Metabacillus sp. KUDC1714: one gene and its partner. The main gene of each other region encodes a partner of the protein of the gene in region 2 in a complex. Links are inferred from orthologs where the notes say so. Each region holds a gene or a part of one and is shown on either strand. Other genes may lie near its edges.

The links. The genes of interacting proteins can lie anywhere in the genome.
Region 1: the proteins of HUW50_RS20225 (region 2) and HUW50_RS19150 are in contact, whole or in part, in a crystal structure (PDB 6PRK), measured with the Bacillus subtilis proteins. The link is inferred for Metabacillus sp. KUDC1714 from one-to-one orthologs.

The regions. Positions count from the first base shown.
Region 1 is NZ_CP055263.1:4,163,722-4,169,903, forward strand. What follows is about bases 2,856-5,705. They hold HUW50_RS19150 (YlbF/YmcA family competence regulator), read left to right. Parts: upstream 2,856-3,980; coding sequence 3,981-4,430; downstream 4,431-5,705. Other genes in these bases: HUW50_RS19140 (YlbE-like family protein), read left to right, coding at 2,861-3,100; HUW50_RS19145 (hypothetical protein), read left to right, coding at 3,478-3,906; HUW50_RS19155 (YlbG family protein), read left to right, coding at 4,576-4,848; HUW50_RS19160 (DUF7147 family protein), read right to left, coding at 5,118-5,507. Outside these bases: HUW50_RS19125 (CAP domain-containing protein), read left to right, coding at 211-1,287; HUW50_RS19130 (PaaI family thioesterase), read right to left, coding at 1,706-2,194; YlbD family protein, read left to right, coding at 2,407-2,799; 16S rRNA (guanine(966)-N(2))-methyltransferase RsmD, read left to right, coding at 5,978-6,182. UniProt on the Bacillus subtilis protein: Regulates sporulation prior to stage II. Positively controls the competence regulator ComK at a post-transcriptional level. May modulate the translation, stability or activity of ComS. May work together with YmcA to regulate community development.
Region 2 is NZ_CP055263.1:4,393,342-4,401,229, forward strand. What follows is about bases 5,044-7,888. They hold HUW50_RS20225 (regulatory iron-sulfur-containing complex subunit RicA), read left to right. Parts: upstream 5,044-6,172; coding sequence 6,173-6,604; downstream 6,605-7,888. Other genes in these bases: miaB (tRNA (N6-isopentenyl adenosine(37)-C2)-methylthiotransferase MiaB), read left to right, coding at 5,044-6,171; cotE (outer spore coat protein CotE), read left to right, coding at 6,962-7,504; mutS (DNA mismatch repair protein MutS), read left to right, coding at 7,781-7,888. Also shown: HUW50_RS20205 (zinc-dependent alcohol dehydrogenase), read left to right, coding at 93-1,226; HUW50_RS20210 (cell wall hydrolase), read left to right, coding at 1,293-1,724; HUW50_RS20215 (DNA topoisomerase III), read left to right, coding at 1,989-4,148; more of miaB, read left to right, coding at 4,645-5,043. UniProt on the Bacillus subtilis protein: May work together with YlbF to regulate community development.

The DNA of each region.
Region 1 (6,182 bases), 230 kb from region 2 along the record:
AGAAATTAATTTCGTTTTTAGAAAAGTTTTGTTAATTTGGAACTATTTTGTTCAATATGTTAGGAAATTACGGAATCATATAATATACTTTGTTTAACAGACTTTTTATCGGGAATATTAGTAATACTACTTTACATGTCAAATAAAAAGTATATCAATAAGAAGTTTTCATATAATGATAGAAAGAAGAGTAGTTAGGAGGGGCTTAAACTGCGGATTATCATTCGAACGGTTGTCATATTTTTTATTATATTTATAAGTTATACGTTATTTATCTATTTCGGACAATACACTCCCAGCGAACAGCACGAGGAAGAAAATGTCCAAATTTCAAATGAAGAATTATCAAAGGAAAAAGAAGCTGTCACAAAAGATGGAACAGCTAACCTTCCAGCTGACGGGATATTGTCCTTAATGAATAAATCATCTGAGGAAATAACAGCTTTATTTGGTGAGCCAGATCGAATCGATCCTTCAGCATATGATTATGATTGGTGGATTTATGAACAAGCAAATGACAAGTATATGCAAATAGGAATCTTAGATCAAAAGGTTGTTACTGTGTATGGAATCGGTAGTGAGGTAAATGCCAAGCCTTTTAAAATTGGACAACCTGTTCAAGAGGTATTTAAAATCGCGCCAGTTTCGCCAAGTTTGTCACTAGAATATGTAGGAAACTCTTATCGTTTTGAGTTTTCAGAAGAAGATATGAATACGAGACCTACAGTTAAACTCGGAGATGTCTTTGTGCAATTATATATTGATAAGTTTGATGGGATATTATCAAGTATACGGGTTTTGGATCCAGAAACGTTTATTAAACAGCGCTCATATGAAGTAACATATCGTGGTGAATTAATTGAAGCTAAAGAAAACAGTGAAGAAAAATGGGAGAGAATTGAGAGTGGCTCAGAGCAACAAATATTATCGATTACAAATGTGATTCGTACAAGACATGGGATTCCATTGGTTAATTGGGACGATGTAACATCACAAGTTGCTTTTTTACACAGTGAGGATATGAAGTTAAATAATTATTTTTCCCATGAATCTCCAACTGAAGGAACCTTGGTTGATCGCCTTGCTGAATTTAATGTGAAATATGAAATGGCAGGAGAAAATATTGCTGCACAATATGTGGACGGGATTGCAGCTTCAGAAGGCTGGTTGAATAGTAAAGGTCACCGTGAAGCATTGCTAAATGAGGAATTTACGCACTTAGGTGTTGGTGTTGACGGGCTATATTATACGCAAAACTTTATAAAAAAATGGGAACAAGTGGAGTGAAGAAAAGGGTGGTTACAACAATGTAGCCATCCTTTTTGTGTTTAGGAAACCAATTACCCCAATACTTAACGAGCAGTAAATCGAAGCACGATTAAGTTTTTAAGGAGAAAGTTGGGGTGAGGGGGAAACTACTCTTAAAAATCTACGTCGATGGACAGGTTATCAAAGTCAGTCGAAGTTCACAGAATCTGGCGTTTTAAGAGTGAAAAGTTACGCAGCCATTCAATGGAGAATCCCACTGAATCAAGTCTCACTTTAGCTTAAGATAGGCACGTCGTTTTTGCATATGCTAATCAAAGAAAGCAGACAAATACCCTTTTTCTTTTATCGTTCAGATAGAATTTACCGAATTTCGTCTTTTTTTTACAAACATTACTCTGTTTCTTTATAAAAAATTTTCTTGTTTTAATATCCCCAATTAACTTCTATTGATAATAAAAAAGCTTGCCGTACTATGTGCGATAAGGGTTCCGTCGTCTCGGAAAACCTTTCCTTCAGTTACAACTGTTTTATTTCCCTTATGAATTGTGTTAGTCCTACATATTAATTCTTTTCCAACACCTGGTGCTACATAATTTATTTTAATTTCTGTTGTTACAGCAGTTTTGTCAGGAGGTAGTAAATGATGAACAAGTCCACCCATTGCTGAGTCAAGTAACGTTGCTGTAATACCACCATGGACAATGTTTAATGAGTTTTGAATAATAGGTGTATTTGGAATCCTTATTGTAAATTGATTGTCTTTAAACTCGCCTTCTGCATGAAGTAACGCACCGATATAAGAGCCCTTTTCATGATATTGCTTCCTTTTTAATCCACTAAGTAAAAGTTCTAGTACATATAGATCCTCGTTATCTGCATTTTGTAATACCTCGTTTGTTAATTGTATTAACTCGTCCTTTGTCATATGGCTAACCCTCTCCTTTTGCTAGTGATAGTTTACCAAAATTTTCTTTGCTGTAGCAATTGTTTCTAAAGACTCTTTTCTATTTGTTTGTTTTAAACCTGCTTTAAGTATTTCATGAGAAAACTCCGAAATCTGCCTTTCTAAAATGGGCGAACATTATTGCTGTTTTTCAATAACATATTATAGGCAAATGTATCAATGAGGTGAAGATAATGGCATCAAAAAAACCACATCCATCTGTTCAAAAATTTAAAGAATTTGTGAAAGAACATCCAAAGCTTGTACAAGAGGTAAGAAAGGGAAATAAGGAATGGCAGGAAGTATTTGAGGATTGGTATTTACTTGGTGAGAAAGATGTTGTATGGAAACAATATAAAGATGAAAATAGCGAGGAGCAATCAGAAGAAAAAAAAGCTGATTTTATGTCTCAAATGTTTTCAGCGGTAAAAAATATGGATATGAACACAGTTAACCATCATATTTCAAATATGAGTAGTACGATATCAACGATTCAAGGATTGTTTGATCAATTTGGACTATCAAAAAGTTCAGGGCAAAAATCATCAGGTAGTAATCAACAACCCTTCTCATTTAGAAAGGATTAATAGGCACGCCTAATTAATGTGTGTCAGGAAATAAAACCGAGGCACATGTAGGAGGGGTTGGATGAGAAAAGAAATTCAGGAACATATTCGCGCTAATAAAGAACGACAGACATTTATCCGAGAACAGCCACATTGGTTTCGTAAACTGTCTAGAAATCCTAATGACCTAGAGTCATTAGAAATAGAAATGATGAACTATTATCAAAAAACAATTCCTCATAAAGTACAGCAATTTTCTAATTCAGTTCAAATGGCACAAATGATGATTGCGATGTTTCAAACAATGAGACAACAGGATTAAACGGCTTTTTTAAGTCGTTTTTTCTTATGGCTCTTATCTAAGAGATTGTTGCTTTTAAAACGAAAACTGTTTTAGTCAATTAAAGTTAAAAACAAAGGCTGATTCGCAAACTTTGTTGCTTTTAAAATAGTATTGGGTTGGTTGATTGCAGCGAGAGGATGCTCGCTTTCCGTGGGGCGGGCGGTGAGCCTCCTCAGCGCGAAGCGCCTGCGGGGTCTCATCTGTCCCGCTACTCCCACAGGAGTCTCGCATATCCGTTCCAATCAACCTAATCAGTTTTGTTCAAAAACAACAATCTTTTAGAAGAGAGCCAAAACAAAAGAAATATTCATGATTTTATCCTTATTTGTAAACAATACAAAAAAGGAGGCGATAAAATGAAACGGTTATTAGCTCTTGTATTCATATTAATTGGAATGACAGGTTGTGTAGAAGACAAGCCACGTCCTGAGGGAAATGTAATATTAGTCCCTCTCCATGTGACGAATGTTTCTAATGATGTAGTTGAGGTTGTAAGTCAAAGTCAACTGGCTTCCTTGAATATAAAACATTATGTACGAAATAAAGATGTATATGTAGAATGTTATATTCCTAATTTTTCTTTTAAAGAAAAGGGCGGTAATAAAGTAAGTGGAGAAGGTCATATTGAAGTATCTGTAGATGGGAAAAAGATTGATGACATGAATACTGCAGCCTTTATTGTAAAGGGATTAAACAGAGGTGTACATGAAATGATGGTGGAGGTTGTTCACAATGATTCAACAACTTATGATTTAAAAAAAATATGGACGGTTTCGATCCAATAATATATGTGACAAGGTAGATGATTTTCATTTTCTTCTATTCATGGTAAAATGAATGCTGGAGGTGCAAATACTCTATGTTTGCTACTATTGAAAGCATGTTACTACTAGATGAAGCGGAACAACTTGCAAGCTTGGTTCTCAAGTCGGTGCCGGCAGAAGAATATCGTCGTAGTTTCTATAGATTAAAAAATGACAAAGATGCTCAACAGCTCATTTCTCAATTTGCGAAAACGAAGGACTTATATGAAGATGTCCAGCGCTTTGGTAAATACCATCCGGATTATCGAAAGATATCAAAGGATATGCGTGATATAAAAAGAGAACTCGATTTAAATCAGAGTGTGTTCAATTTTAAAAAAGCAGAAAATGAACTGCAAGCATTACTTGATGAAATAAGTGTTCAAGTTGGCCAAGCCGTTTCTGTGAATATTAAAGTTCCGACAGGTAATCCCTTCTTTGACACTGGGTCAAGCTGTGGAGGAGGTTGTGGTTCTGGTGGAGGGTGTGGCTGTAAGGTGTCATAAAACGAGTTAAATACACTCGTTTTATTTTTTTTGAAAATTCCATGAAGGAATATTGTTAGAATTGAAAATTTTTGCTAGACTTTTAAAGTGGAGCGATAAATAGTTAAAGGGAAAAGTTCTTTTATATAAATAAGGGAGAATCAATATGTTTGAAAAACGTCAAGGTATAGTCGTTTGGCTTCACTCATTAAAGCATATAAAAATGCTTAGGAAATTTGGAAACGTTCACTATGTTTCAAAACGATTAAAATATGTTGTTTTATATTGCAATATGGATATGGTGGAGCAAACTGTACAAAAGCTTACTTCCTACTCGTTTGTGAAACATGCAGAACCATCCTATAAGCCTCATTTAAAACTTGAATTTGAATCTAAAGTGGATAAAGCGAAGGAATATGATTATAAGATAGGTTTATAACTTGTGAAATAAACATTTAAGAAAAGCGCAAGGCTTCTTGATCAGTTCCCAAGGGTGTAAGTGCTGGAACATAAAACCAAAACTGAGTAAGAAAAGTTATAAATTCTGATTCGATAAAAAGGGTTGTCTTCAGAAAGAATTACATGTAAATGTCTTTCTTTCCTAAAGGACAGCCCTTTTTACGTTATTGGAAACAAATAAAATCTTAATTGAACTGCAGCAATATATGAAGTACAGGACGTGCTTTTGCTATTTGTTTTTTCAGCTTCCTATTGCATTGGTGGGATATAATGATTTAACCTTAATATCCCAATCAAATGCTGATAATAAAGTTCAAGCTCATTAAACATATTTGATGGTTTAACATCAATTTGAATAATGTCTTTGTTTAAATAAGCTGAAAGAACTTCAAATAACTCATAGCGTTTATTTTCCTTAACGTGTGGATTTGGAATCCCTTCACGACAAATATAAAGAGCCTGGAATTTCCCTTGATCAGTCGGTTGCATAATTACAACTAAGGAAGTAACCGCTTTTTCATTAACTTTTGTATGTAAGGCAATTAGCTTAGACACACGATGTTTGTTAGCTCTTGCTGTTTCAATAAGTTCATAAATATCAGAATAGCCTTCACCTAACTCAATAAATCGTTGAATCATATAACTTCCCCCTAAAATATTATATACGTCCATTTTAAACTGAATTTTCACTATAACATGAAGATGTTAAAATGAGAAGTATAGTAAAAATCATAGTTTTGTACGAAAAAAAACCCTACAGATATACTCTGTAGGGTCCTTCAAAACCTTTTCACATGTAAAAGGTTGAAGGCAAAGGGAGAGGAGAAACCGGAGGAAGAACTTATGGGGAAACGTAAGTCTTCTCCGCGGTTGGCAACAACATCAACGAATCGATGTTGTTACTACTCATTATCACCAAATGGTTTTTCCATATACATAAAAGAAAAAATTTTTTCTAAACTTCTTTCACAATGATCAGATATTGTAACATATAGAAGTGCTATGGTAGGATAAAGTGAATCTTCTACAAGTATAGAGATTTTCACATACATAGAGATCCATAGAAAATCCTTTGTAGAGATGTAAATAAAAAAGTAGTGGTGACAGATATGAGAGTAGTTTCAGGTAATTATAAAGGTAGACAATTAAAAGCAGTACCAGGGGTGACCACAAGACCTACAACTGATAAGGTAAAAGAAGCGATCTTTAATATGGTTGGTCCGTATTTTGATGGTGGAAATGCCTTGGATTTGTTTGCAGGTAGCGGAGGGTTAGGTATCGAAGCTTTGAGTCGTGGGATTGAAAGGTGTATTT
Region 2 (7,888 bases):
CATTTTTTAGTCGTGCTATAAACATGAATTGCAACCAGCTTAGTAGGGGCATACTTATAAGAATTAAACCAGTTTTTGATTGGAGTGTACCTATGAAAGCTGTTACTTATCAAGGTCCTAATAATGTAAAAGTAAAAGAAGTTGAAGATGCAAAGTTGGAAAAAAGGGATGATGTAATTGTCAAAATTACATCAACAGCAATTTGTGGATCTGATTTACATTTATATCAAGGAAATATGCCATTACCTGAAGGTTATATAATTGGTCACGAGCCAATGGGGATTGTCGAAGAAGTAGGTCCAAATGTTACGAAGGTAAAAAAAGGCGACCGTGTTGTCGTGCCTTTTAATGTTTCATGTGGGGAATGTATTTATTGTCAGCATGATATGACAAGTCAATGTGATAATTCTAATCCACATTATGATTCCGGTGGATATTTTGGCTATACGGAAAAGTTTGGCAATCATCCTGGTGGACAAGCCGAGTATTTAAAGGTTCCTTTTGGGGATTTTACTCCTTTTCTCATTCCTGAAACTTGTGAATTGGAGGATGAATCACTTTTATTTTTATCAGATGTTCTGCCTACTGCATACTGGAGTATTGAGCATGGCGGAGTGAAAAAGGGTGATACTGTTATCGTTTTAGGGTGTGGACCAGTTGGTTTGATGACACAGAAATTTGCCTGGATGAAAGGGGCAAAACGTGTGATTGCCATCGACCACTTAGAATATCGACTTAATCATGCAAAAAAGATGAACAGCGTAGAAGTGTTCGACTTTACTGAATATCCTGATATGGGTGAACATTTAAAAGAGATTACTCATGGTGGAGCAGATATTGTAATTGATTGTGTAGGAATGGATGGTAAGAAATCACCGCTTGAATTTATTGAACAAAAATTAAAGCTACAGGGTGGAACACTCGGACCGATTCAAATTTCAACAAAAGCCGTAAGGAAATATGGGACTGTACAAATCACAGGTGTTTATGGTGCGAATTATAACAATTTTCCACTAGGTGCATTTTTCACTAGAAACATCACTTTAAAAATGGGCCAGGCTCCAGTTATTCCAATTATGCCAAAGTTATTTGACATGATCATGAATAAAGAATTTGACCCTAAGGAAATTATCACTCACAAAATTGCTCTAGATGAAGCGGACCATGCTTATAAACTATTTAATGACCACCAGGATAATTGTATTAAAGTTATTTTAAAACCTTAACATTTAACACTTGGACGATCACTCCTCACATATAATTACAAATAATACAAAAAGGGAGTGGGTTCGTTGGCTGTTGTAAAAGCAACTGAAGCTGATGTGAAATTGTTAGCTCGCTTAATGAGAGCAGAAGCAGAAGGTGATGGGCAATTAGGGATGCTAATGGTCGGAAATGTAGGCGTCAACAGAACACGATCTGGGTGCTTAGACTTTAAAGAAATAAATACGATTAGAAGAATGGTTTTTCAACGTCCAGGTGGGTTCGAAGCGACGATAAAAGGATATTTTTATCAAGGTGCAAGAGAACTTGATATAAGACTCGCCCGTAGAGTTATTAATGGCGAACGTTTCCACCCAGCAAGTTACTCATTATGGTTTTTTAAACCATCAGGTGCCTGTCCAGCTCAATGGTATAACCAATGGAACTCAGGAAGGTTCAAGGCTCACTGCTTTTACAAACCAACAGAATCCTCATGTCCGGACGTATATAATACATTTTAAATTCTTTATGAAACATCACATAGTTTTGTGGTGCTTTTTCTTGTCTTAATAGGTAAAATGGGGAAAGGTGTATTTCATCAGAATTTATTTTATGGGAATAATTGTATATAAAACATATGATATTTCAATAGGAATTAAATGAAGTCATGTTTTCAACTATTAAACTTTGTTTTCTTACATTTTTCATCTAAAGAAAAATACTGTAAACTAAAAGTAGATTCCAGGGAAAATAGAATGAATTAAAGTGTATGGGTGATTAAAACAATGAAGGTAATAATTGCAGAAAAACCCGATCAAGCTTCAACCCTGTGTGCGCAATTTCAGAGAGTGAAAAGAGATGGCTATTTCGAAGTGAAGCCGAATGAACTCTTTCCAAATGGTGCCTATTGTACGTGGGCAATTGGCCATTTAACTCAATTAAGTGCACCTGAAGCTTATAAGTCGGAGTGGAAAAAATGGTCATTAACGATGTTGCCGATCATTCCTGAAAAGTTTAAATATGAAGTTACAAAGTCAAAAGCAAAACAATTTAATATTGTCAAACAACTTTTAAAAAATCCAGCAGTTAATGAAATTATCCACGCTGGAGATGCTGGTCGTGAAGGTGAGCTTATCATACGTAATATCATTCACCTATCAGGTATAAGGAAGCCTTTAAAAAGATTATGGATTTCATCACTAACTCCTGCTTCTATCTATGAAGGATTTCGCCAATTACTTGATGATGAAAAAACGAAAAACCTATATTTTGAAGCTTATTCTCGTGCTTGTGCAGATTGGTTAGTAGGGATGAATGCTTCAAGGGTGTATTCGCTTTTATTAAAAGAAAAAGGGATCAATGACGTTTTTTCAGCTGGTAGAGTTCAAACACCAACACTCGCATTAATCGTTAAAAGAGAAAAGGAAATTGATGCATTTAAGTCTGAGCCATTTTGGGAAATTGTTGCAACGTTCCAAATAAACGGGAAGAAATATCAAGGGAAATGGCAAAAGGATCAACAAACAAGAATAATGGATGTTGAGCTTGCAAACAGAATGGCCGCATTTTGTAAAGATAAACCAGCTGAAATAAAAGAACTAATAACCGAGCGCAAGGAATATCAGCCACCGCTTCTTTTCAACTTGTCATCACTTCAAGCAACAGCAAATAAGGCATTTAAATTTTCACCAAAAAAGACGTTAGACATCGTTCAATCACTCTATCAAAAAGGAATTGTTTCTTATCCTCGTAGTGATTCAGCCTATGTAACAAAAGGGGAAGCAGAGCTGTTTCCTGAAATTTTAAAGAAATTAAGTGCCTTTGATGACTTTAAGGATTTGTTTCCGTTACCAAAGCCTTCGATCATAAATAATTCTCGATACGTAAATGAAAAAAAGGTAACAGATCACTATGCAATCATCCCAACTGAACAGGTAAAGGATCCAAAAAGATTATCTGCTGACGAACAAAAAATGTATGACATGATTGTTAGAAGGTTAATTGCCGCCCACTATGAAAGTGCGATTTTTGATTACTCAACATTAACTACCCTTGTTGATGGCCGTGCAGAATTTATTACCAAGGGAAAACAACAAATTCAAGAAGGCTGGCGCAAAGTCATATTTCAAGCTGACAAAGAAAAAGATCAACTACTCCCTAATGTTTCGAAAGGTGATTCTGGACATGTTCATAAGGTTGAAGCAAAGGAAGGAAAAACTCAGCCGCCAAAGCGATATACGGAAGGTCAGTTAATAACTTTAATGAAAACGGCAGGGAAATATTTAGATAATGATGAATTAGAAAAGGTCTTAAGCAAAGTAGAAGGGTTAGGTACCGAAGCGACGAGAGCAGGTATTATCACAATGCTGAAGGACCGAAAGTACATTGATATTAAAAAGAACCAAGTGTATGCGACAGATAAAGGAAAAGTGCTAATTGCAGCAATTGGTGATCACATTTTAGCTTCACCAGAAATGACAGCAAAATGGGAGCAACGCCTTTCAGAAATAGGTGAAGGACAAGCATCACCATCTTTATTTATGGAACAAACAAAAAAGCTGTCTACAAAAATAGTATCTGACGCAATAACAGTTGCACCTAATTGGAGCTTCGAAGGATTAAAAGTAGACTCAATCCAGCGAACATCTTCCCGATACACAATAGGCAAAAAGGTTGGAAAATGTAAGCTGTGTGATGGTGATATAGTCGATAAAGGTGAATTTTATGGATGTGCAAACTACAAAACAATCAAATGTACCTTCACTATTTCGAAAAAAATATTAGGAAAAAAAATCTCTCAGACTAATATTCAAAAGCTATTAAATGAAGGTAACTCTAACTTAATTAAGGGATTTAAAAAGGGAGAAAAAACGTTTGATGCGAAATTAGAGTGGAAAGAAGGCAAAATTCAATTTCTTTTTGAAGGAAGTCCATCCAAAAACTAGATTCGCATTTTATTGAAAAATCATGTACAATTTTCAACAGTATGGTTAAATAATTGTGATATACAACAATAAGCGATATACTATTAAGTTGTATGTTTCTATAATATTATTTAAATAAAGGCTCGCATCTATTCTAAGAGGTTGTTGCTTTTAAAACAAAAACTATATTAGGTTTATTGGAACGGATTGCGAGACTCCTGCTTAGAGTAGCGGGACAGGTGAGGCTCATACAGGCGTTTACGCGCCTAAGGCTTACCGCTCGCCCTGCGGAAAGCGAGCATCTTTTGCTCCAATCAACCACATCGAATTACTTGGTAAATAGCAACAAAGTTTGGCGAGTCAACCTAAATAAATGAGATAAAAGATCAATACAACGTTTAAATGACCTTAGTTTATGTCCAATAAGTTTCACTTTTAGGATATTAAATTAATTGTTACAAAGTTAGAAACTTACTAACAAGTTTTTAAAAGGGTAGTTTGAAAGGAGAATCACACGATGAATGAACAGCAACGTAAGGAAAGTACTCAAGTAACTCCAACGGACAAAAAATCCGAAAAGGACTACAGCCAGTATTTCCAAGCAGTGTATATGCCTCCTTCATTAAAGGAAGCGAAAAAGCGCGGGAAAGAAGAAGTAAAGTATGATGGCTTCTCGATTCCAGAAGAATTTCGAGGAATGGGACATGGTAAGAAGTTTTATATTCGCACATACGGATGTCAAATGAATGAACATGATACTGAGGTAATGGCTGGTATTTTCATGGCACTAGGCTATGAACCAACAGATGGTGTTGAAGATGCGAATGTAATCCTGTTAAACACTTGTGCAATTCGTGAAAACGCAGAAAACAAAGTGTTCGGAGAACTTGGTCACTTTAAAACATTAAAAAAGAAAAGACCGGATTTATTATTAGGGGTTTGTGGTTGTATGTCACAGGAAGAATCTGTTGTAAACCGTATTTTAAAGGTTCATCCGTTTGTTGACATGATTTTTGGTACACATAATATCCACCGTTTGCCTAACATTCTAAATGAAGCATATCTTTCTAAAGAAATGGTTGTAGAAGTATGGTCTAAAGAAGGGGACGTAATAGAAAACCTTCCAAAAGTCCGTAAAGGGAATATTAAGGCATGGGTAAACATTATGTATGGTTGTGATAAATTCTGTACGTACTGTATCGTACCATACACACGAGGTAAAGAGCGTAGCCGTCGTCCTGAAGAAATTATCCAAGAGGTCCGTCATCTAGCTGCACAGGGCTATAAAGAAGTAACCCTTCTTGGGCAAAACGTTAATGCTTACGGTAAGGATTTTGAAGACATTAATTATGGTTTAGGCGATCTAATGGATGAAATTTCTAAAATTGATATTCCTAGACTACGCTTTACTACAAGCCATCCGCGTGATTTTGATGATCACTTAATCGAAGTTTTAGCAAAGGGTGGAAATCTGTTAGATCATATTCACTTACCAGTACAATCTGGAAGCACGGATATTCTGAAAATAATGGCACGTAAATATAGTCGTGAACATTATTTAGAACTAGTTCGTAAAATTAAGGAAGCAATGCCAAATGCATCCCTTACAACGGATATCATTGTAGGCTTCCCAAATGAAACAGATGAGCAATTTGAAGAAACGTTATCTCTATACCGTGAAGTAGAATTTGATAGTGCCTATACGTTTATCTATTCACCTCGTGAAGGTACTCCGGCTGCTAAAATGCAGGATAATGTACCTGATGAAGTTAAAAAGGAACGTCTTCAACGTTTAAATGCTCTTGTAAATGAAATATCTGCAAAGAAATTAAAAGAATACGAAGGCAAGATTGTAAATGTTCTTGTTGAAGGCGAAAGTAAAAAGAACCCTGATGTTTTAGCAGGTTACACGGAAAAAAGTAAGCTAGTAAACTTCAGAGCACCTAAATCTGTTATTGGGCAAATTATAAAGGTGAAAATTACGAAAGCAAAAACATGGACGCTTGATGGAGAAATGATAGAAGAAGCGGTTGAGGTGAAATAAGATGACATTATATACAAAAGACGATATTGTAGCAAAAGCTCGTGAGTTAGCACAAATGATTTCTGAATCAAATGAGGTTGATTTCTTTAAACGTGCTGAGGCACAAATCAACGAAAATCAAAAAGTACGGGAAATGATTGCAAGTATTAAAAGTCTTCAAAAACAAGCTGTTAACTTTCAACATTATGGGAAACATGAAGCATTGAAACAAGTTGAAGCAAAAATTGATAAAATTCAAAATGAATTGGATGAAATTCCAATTATTCAAGAATTCCAAGAATCACAAATAGAAGTAAATGACTTACTTCAATTAGTTTCACATACAATTTCAAACAAAGTTACGAATGAAATTATTACGTCAACAGGTGGAGATCTTTTAGCAGGAGAAACAGGATCTAAAGTTAAAAATTCATCTGGTGGTAGCTGTTCATAAAAATGCATATGATACAAAGTAAAGAGAGGTGGGTTAACCCATCTCTCTTTACTTTGTATTTTTTTAGTTGTTTTCTATTATTGCTCAATCAATATGCAATTGTGGTTCTTTCTCACACCTTAATAGCTTGCAAGTAAGTTTTATTTTTCTTTCCAAAAAAGATTAGGCTTAAGTATTTTTAGATAATCATGCACCTTTTTTCTTTTTTAGGCACATATTTATCACCCTCAGCATACAATGAACTATAGGTTTCATGTATTGGCGTAACATGTCATCATTTCAGTCAATTATTTTGGCACAATCATTACTAGCCTAGCATAGGATTAAAAGAAGATTCATTGAGGAGGGTATGCTCGAATGTCTGAATACAGAGAAATAATTACAAAAGCAGTTGTTGCGAAAGGACGCAAATTTTCACAATGTACACATACGATTTCACCATCGCAAAAACCTGCGAGCATTTTAGGTGGCTGGATTATTAACCATAATTATGATGCTCAAAAGAATGGTAAAACAGTTGAAGTAGAGGGTACTTACGATATTAACGTTTGGTATTCTTACAATGAAAACACAAAAACAGAGGTTGTAACCGAACGCGTAGAATATGTAGATGTTATAAAGTTAAGATATAAAGATGATAACTTTATTGATGATGAGCATGAAGTAATCTGTAAAGTATTACAACAACCAAACTGCTTAGAAGTAACGATTTCACCAAATGGAAACAAAATAATCGTTCAAGCAGAACGTGAGCATCTGGCAGAAGTAATTGGGGAAACGAAAGTGTGTGTACATGTAAATCCCCATGGCTGTGATGATGACGAAGAGTGGGAAGAAGAGCTAGATGATGAATTTGAAGATTTAAATCCAGAATTTCTAGTTGGAGATGTAGAGGAATAACTAGGAGGAATTGTCCTCCTAGTTTTCTTTATTTCCTCAAAATCTATATTCAGTTGTTTTGTCGGACAAGTTTTTCTGATGCACTACCTTGGTTGTTTAATCCCCATTGCTATTTTCACTGTCCTCCAGATAGCTCTTTCCACGTACACCGCATTATTAAAGAAGTTTCGCGAGATTCCTATGTTTCCCTTTTGTTAAAATCACAAGAATATGTCGATATATGTTATAATAAACAGTGATTTTTAAAGAACGTTATGGTGATATTGGAGGATAAACATGGCTACTTACACGCCGATGATACAGCAATATTTAAAGGTTAAGGCAGACTATCAAGATGCCTTTTTATTTTTTCGTTTAGGTGATTTTTATGAAATGTTTTTCCAG